2 regions of the Cupriavidus sp. FW306-1B-F12B genome follow, and region 2 is predicted to be linked to the other one. Evidence: predicted binding sites of a transcription regulator. Region 2 holds the regulator's gene; the other holds the start of a gene.

Region 1 (3,380 bases), on a different contig from region 2:
ATCACCTTGGTGATGACGCGGTGGGTGGTCTCGTCGATTTCAAAACGCAGGCCGACCGAAGTGGTCTTGAGCGCCTCGACCAGTTCGCCGATGGCGGCGGACGTATCCACGGTTTGCGACGACGGGGCGACGGCGTTTCCCTCCAGTATGCGAAAGGCGGCCGCTGCGCGGGCCGCAGTGCTGTTGGGCAGCACTTCAGACGGCAAGCGCGCTGCGGTTGGGTTCACGGTTGGTGGTGGCGCCATGGTCTGCTCCGTCGGCGTGGTTTGTCCTCAGGCTGAAGCGCTTGGCAGGCAGCGGTCTGCCTGCGAAACGTTCCAGCGTGTTCCGGCAAAAAGGCCGGGCCTTGCGGCCCAGCCTTGTATGCCTGCTCGCGGATGCGATTAACGCAGCAGCGACAGCACGTTCTGCGTGGTCTGGTTGGCTTGCGCCAGGACCGAGGTGCCAGCCTGTTGCAGGATCTGGGCGCGGGTCATGTTCGACACTTCCGTCGCGTAGTCTGCATCCTGGATGCGGGAGCGCGAGGACGACAGATTGTTGACGGTGGTGCCCAGGTTCGCGATGACGGAGTCAAATCGGTTCTGAACGGCACCCAGCGAGCTGCGGAGCGTGTCCACTTGCGCCAGTGCTTTGTCCAAAGCGGCCAGCGGCGAGCTGGTTGCCGCACCCGCAGGGGTATATTCGGCAGCAGCGGCAAGCGTGGCCGCGTCGACGATCGCAGCATTGGCGAAAGTCACAGCGCCGGTGCCTGCATTCACCGCACCTTGATACTGCTTACCGTTGTCCAGGCGGATGATGTAGTCGGTGTACGTGCCGTTGGCGGCTGCAGTGCCGACGCCATGCACGGTGAACTTGCCTGCGCCTGCAATCCCATCGACGGAGGTCGTGGTCAAGTTCGTGACGGTGGTTTTTCCAGCGACCGAAGTGTCGGTGAGCGACGTCAGGGCCTGCGATACGCCACTAACACTAAAGCTGCTCAGACCGAGGGTCTTGGAGCTGATTTCGCTCAGGTTAATGGTGATGGTTTCCCCGTCTTTCGCGCCAACCTGAACTTTCAAGGGACTGGCAGCACTCGACAGGACCTTCACGCCGTTGAAGTCCGTCTGCGTCGACACACGGTCGATTTCCTGCAGTCGCTGGCCGATTTCATCCTGGATCGACTTCAGGTCCGAAGCCGAGTTCGAACCGTTGGCAGCCTGCACGCTCAGCTCACGGATGCGCTGCAGGTTGTTGTTGACTTCGGTCAGCGCGCCTTCAGTGGTCTGCGCCAGCGAGATACCGTCGTTGGCATTGCGCTGGGCTTGCGTCAGGCCCTTGATGTTCGCGGAGAAACGGTTCGCAATCGCCTGGCCGGCGGCGTCGTCCTTGGCGCTGTTGATGCGCAGGCCCGACGACAGACGCTGGATCGCCGTGTTCAGCGACGATTGCGACGTGTTCATGTTGTTCTGAGTCATCAGAGACAACGAATTGGTGTTAATGACTTGCGCCATGATACGACTCCTATATGCAAAGTTTTGGGCATTCCGGCTAGTGCCGTAACGTTGGCGGCCTGCTTTGCAGGGCGTAGAGTGCCTCCGTTGCTTGGGTTATCGACCGGGCAAGGCAAAGGTTTAGAGTGATCTCCGCGATAGTTTCGCGGGGTGCCGGTGGGGCGGGAAGGCGCGTGAGGCGGGCGTTGACCTAGCGGCGCTTGTGGGTGCGGGGGATGTAGATCGGCAGGAAGTCCGGCTCTGGAGCCAAATCCGGCGCCACCGCCGGCGCGTCCGGCGCATTGGCCAGCGTGACCAGGCAGATGGCCCGCTTGTAGACCACCGTGGGCCGGATGTCGTCCGGCTGCCGGCCAAGCAGCACCACATAGTCGTCTGACGCCAGGATGAGACCCTGCAGCCGGGCGCCGGTGGACAGGTGGACGATCACCGGGGCCTGGCTGGTGCTGTATGCCGCAAATTGCTGGTGCTGCAGTTGTTTCCGGCTGCGTGACTTGGGCCGGGTTTCCTTCTTCTTCACAACGACTCCGGAAGAGCCCGCAAGGGTTCTGGCGGCTGATAACAGTCCATTGGCCGGCGGCTTGGTGTGCGCCACGGCCAGGGCGGCACGAGAAACATCCGCTCTCGGTAACGGCGCAGGTGCCGGCGGTTGGCGCTGCCAGAAGAGAAGGGGAGTACTTCAGCGCCGAGAGTAACAAAGTTTTTTCAAGCGTTGACGAACCGCACGCCGTTCCTGGAATAGAGGTGTTGCTCTATAAAAGTTGTTGCTCTTGAGGCTGTGATATTGTAGCCGATTGTGTGCCGCATACTGCGGCCAGAGCGGCGAGCCACGCAGGCTCGATGTGGACTGCGCTCGCGAGGAAATTGCCAGCCCATACGAAAAATGCCCTGATGTAGCGTCAGGGCTAAAATCATCAAAAGTGCGCCAATAATCTCATACCGTCATAAGGGAATCCCCTGATAGAAACGGGATTTACACCTCATGTAAGCGCGTTTATATTCTTGGCAAGAGCTTTTCGGCTCGAGCAGTCCTGGAAAGCCTACGAGCACCCCGCGCGTAGGCTTCTTTTTTTGCCTGCGTCGTTTGAATCGCGCTCTGTGGCGCTGTGGCTGGTGCGGTTAGTAAAACCGACCGGCCGTTCGGAATGCCCAGGCAGATTTAATGCCACTTTCGCGTCGCGCAATCCTCCGAAATGCGAGGGTTTTTGCCGCCAATTCTCATTTCCGTTCAAGAAGTTCGGCTGAAAGCCGATAGCCGGCGCGAGCCTCAGCCGGTCGTCGTGGCGGTGCCGCGGGCCACGCGCCGCCGTGCGCGCGCTGCCAGGCCGGCGCCCAGCACCCAGCGCAGCGCCGGTGCCAGCACATGCATGCCCGCGAGTGCTGCCGGGCGCCGTATCGAAGGGCCGTCCAGATCGAGCTGTTGCCGTGCCCACGGCGGCAGCAGTGCGATGCCCGCGTCGGCCATGATCCGCACCGCCGGCTGCAGCAGCGGGTTGGCCACCGGCATCTTCCGCACCAGCCGCACTACTTCGCTGGTGCGTTCGCTGGCCAGCAGCGCAGGCCGCATGGCCTCCAGGTAGGCCGTGACTTCGGCGCGCGAGCGCGGCACGTCGGCCGCGCCCAGCATCTGGGCGATGCGCGCAACCTCGTCGTAGTAGCGATCCTGCTCGGTGCCGCTCAGTGGTCCGACATAGCGCAGATAGCCAGCCAGGAAGCTCGAGACCTCGGCCACGTGCACCCACGTCAGCAACGCCGGGTCGGAGGCGGCATAGTGCCGCCCGTCCGGGGCCACGCCGACCACGCCGGCATGGATGCGCCGTACGCGCCCGATCAGCGCCATGGCATCGGCACGGCTGCCGTAGGTGGTGCCGGCGATGAACTGCGCGGTGCGCC
Region 2 (3,380 bases):
ATCAACCACACCGCCTCGTCCCGGCCCGCCGACGCCCCCGCGGACGCCGCCGCCGCCCGGCCCCAGGCCGCGCCGGCCAGCGCCGCGGCGCCGTCCGCCGGCCTGAGCGTCAGCCCGCTGGCCGCCCAGGTGCGCGACATCAGCGCCCGCCTGACGCAGCCCGCGGACGACGATATCGACACCGCCAAGGTCGAAGAGATCCGCCAGGCCATCGCCGAGGGCCGGATCAAGATCGACCCGGGCAAGATTGCCGACGGCCTGCTCGCGACCCTGCGCGAGCTTGGCCAGGCCGAACCGCGATAGCCCAAATGAACCAGAGCCTGATCCAGTCCCTGCAGCGCGAAACCGAAGGCATCCAGGCCTTCGGCCAACTCCTCGCCGAAGAGCGCGACGCCCTCAAGCGGGGCGACTTCCAGTCCCTGAGCGGACTGCTGACGCGCAAGGTTGAACTGGGCCAGGCCCTGTCCCGCCAGCTCAAGGCCCGCGAAGCCCAGATGGGCGCGCTGGGCCTGCGCGCCGGCCCCGAAGGCCAGCTGCTCGGCCGCCAGGTCGACCCGGCGGTGGCCGATGCCTGGCGCGGGCTGATCTTTGCGGCCCGCACCGCGCGTGACGCCAATGCGCTCAACGGGGCGGTTGTGGACGCCCACCTCGATTTCACCCGTGAAGCCATCCAGGCGCTGCGCCAGCATAGTGGCGGGGATGCGGGGTTGTATGGGAAGGATGGGAAGGCGGCGGCTGGGGTGGGTGGGGTGAGCCTGGCGGCGGGTTGAGGGGATCGCCAGATGTTCCGTTCTTTCGTCACTTATTCAGAAGTGACGAAAGAACGGAACATTCACTCCTACCGAAACCCCACCACCACCTCATTACTCCGCCCCTGAAGCACCGGCACCAGGCTCCCCTGCCCCGGCACCCGGAACGCAAATACAAAGCCCTTGGTGGCATCATCCCCGAAGAACGCATCGGTCTTCCCTTCCGCCTGCGGCAGCAGCACGCAGCGCTGGGCATTGCAGAGATAGGCTTGCAGTTCCAGCGGTGGGGTCTTGGCGAAGCTGTAGCGCCAGCGCACCGAGGTGATGACCCCTTCTGACTGCGGCAAGACGCCGGTGGGCAGGATCGGCGGCGACACCGCGCGCTGTCCGCGGCAGTGGAGTGCCGGCCCGTTGACCGATCCGGTCCAGGCATGGCGGGTGCCGCCCTCAATGGCGGCCCAGGCGCAGGCCGATACGGCAGCCAGCAGCCAGCAAGCGCCGCGCGCGGCGCGGCCCAGCGCCTGCATCACAGCAAGCCGCGCAACTGGTTGCGCAGCCGCGTGATCGCCTGGCCGCGGATCTGGCACACGCGCGACTCGGTCACATCGAGCACCGCGCCGATCTCGCGCAGGTTCAGTTCCTGGTCATAGCACAGCGACAGCACCAGCTTCTCGCGCTCCGGCAGCCGGTCGATGGCGCGGATCAGCGCCTCGCGCATGCCGCTTTCCATCAGCACGGTCAGCGGGTTGCCGTCATCGCTGCCGCCAAGGTGCCGGTCCAGGAAGTCTTCTTCGCCGGAGCGCTCGAAATCCTCGTAGTGCAGCAGCTGGCAGCCATAGACCTCATTGAGCAGCAACTGGTATTCGTCCAGCGCCATCTCCATGGCCTCGGCCACTTCGGAGTCGACCGGTGCGCGCCCGAGCTTCTGCTCCAGCCCGCGCTGCGTGCGCTCGATGCGCCGGGTGAACTGGCGCAGGCTGCGCGACTGCCAGTCGTTGGCGCGCACCTCGTCAAGCATGGCGCCGCGGATACGCTGGCTGGCATAGGTTTCGAAGCGCGCGCCGTGGGTGTCTTCATAACGCTTGGCGGCATCCAGCAGGCCGATCATGCCGGCCTGGATCAGGTCGTCGATCTGCACGCTGGCAGGCAGCCTGGCGGCCAGTTGCAGGGCGATGCGGCGCACCAGCTGTGCATGCGCCTTGACCACATCGGCCTGTTCGAGCTTTCCCTGGATCGTGTACATGGTGCAATTCTCGTGAATGCTGGATTGCTGGACCGCCGCAACGTGCGGCGGGGGCTGGCTCAGGGTCTGGTTCGGTTGGATGGCATGGCTGGCAGGCTCAGGCCATTGCGGCTGCGGGCGCGGGGGCGGACGTGTCCGCGCGCAGCGGCCAGGCGCCGATGCTGCCGGCGGTGCGGCGCAGCGCGGTGGTGGCCGGCGCCGCCGGAAACGCCTCGACCACGCAGCGCCCCAGTTGCACGCCGCGCGCCACCAGCGGGTCCGACGGCAGCCAGCCCGCGCACAGCGCCTCGACGCCCAGGTACTGGCTGGCCGTGCGCGCCAGGTTGCGCAGGATCGCCTGCACCGTAGCCTCGCTCGCCGCCATGTTGACGATCAGGTGGAACTGGCGCCAGGCATACAAGTGGTGCAGGCGCTTGATGCAGGCATAGGCGGCGGTGATCGACGCCAGCTCAGGCCGCATCACGATCAGCACATTGTGTGCGCTGCCCGCTAGCGCCGACAGCGCGCCGTCGGCATCGACGCAGGCATCCACCAGCACGCTGCGGAAACCGCTCGCAGCAGCAGCCGGCAAGGCGCTGCCCGGCACAGGCCGGCCAGCCTGCAGCACCGACAGCACGCCACCGGGACCGGTGCCTGCCGCAGCGTCCAGCGGCAGTCGGCCTGCGCTGACATCGGCCAGGGTGCCGGCGGGCCTGGCGCCGGACAGCCGCGTGGCGCGCGCCGCGGCGGCGTCTTCGTCGACCAGCAGCACGCGTTCGCCCTGCATGGCCAGCGCGTGCGACAAGCCCAGCGCCACGGTGGTGGCGCCGGCACCGCGTTCGCTGGCGACCACGGCGATGCGGCGCGTCGTGCGCGGCGCCAGCATCCGGCGCAGGCTCTCGGCCTGGTCCATGGCGAGGGCGCTCACTGCAGCACCTCCATCGTTTCAGCGGACACGGCGCTGCCGCGGCCCGGATAGTTTTCCAGCACGTCGAGCAATGCCAGCATGCGGCCCATGCCTTCATTGAGCACCGTGCCCGGCACCGGCACGCCCTGGCGCACGGTGCGGCCAGCCAGGCGCGCGAGGAAGGCGGGCGCGGCCGCGGTCGGCGCGTGTTCCAGGCGCAGCACGGACAGGCCCAGCTGCAACGCGGCCAGCGCGGCGCCGGCGGCGTGGCCGTTTTCGGCGTCCTGGGCGAAGTGGTCGATGGCGTGGCGCAGCGTGCGCAGGCGCGCATCGGCTGCGTCGGTCCACAGGGCCCAGCGCGCTACCTGTGCGGCGTCCTGCGCCAGCGCCGGATCGCACAGCAGGTAGCGGGTATCCAGCAGTTCGCCGGTGGCGCGGTCGGCCAGGCGTGCCACCACCAGGCAGGCATCGATGCCGCCTTCGGGCGTGCCCTTGCCACGCG

The links. The regulator FliA, encoded in region 2, starts transcription of late flagellar genes. The targets are predictions, from matches to a motif close to CTAAAGTTTNNNNNNNNNNNGCCGNTA.
Region 1: the regulator FliA is predicted to act here: its motif matches at 1,588-1,614, upstream of AC3WLE_RS08290 (FliC/FljB family flagellin).

What each region holds. Positions count from the first base shown of each region.
Region 1 covers NZ_JBYSXC010000004.1:11,889-15,268, forward strand. Annotated here, with positions in the region: gene AC3WLE_RS08285 (flagellar protein FlaG) at 1-110, opposite strand, end outside; gene AC3WLE_RS08290 (FliC/FljB family flagellin) at 384-1,490, opposite strand; gene AC3WLE_RS08295 (RNA chaperone Hfq) at 1,681-2,007, opposite strand; gene AC3WLE_RS08300 (oxygenase MpaB family protein) at 2,755-3,380, opposite strand, start outside.
Region 2 covers NZ_JBYSXC010000005.1:112,566-115,945, reverse strand. Annotated here, with positions in the region: gene flgM (flagellar biosynthesis anti-sigma factor FlgM) at 1-303, shown strand, start outside; gene AC3WLE_RS10585 (flagellar protein FlgN) at 309-770, shown strand; gene AC3WLE_RS10580 (flagellar protein FlhE) at 839-1,276, opposite strand; gene AC3WLE_RS10575 (RNA polymerase sigma factor FliA) at 1,276-1,992, opposite strand; gene AC3WLE_RS10570 (MinD/ParA family ATP-binding protein) at 2,090-2,884, opposite strand; gene flhF (flagellar biosynthesis GTPase FlhF) at 2,896-3,380, opposite strand, start outside.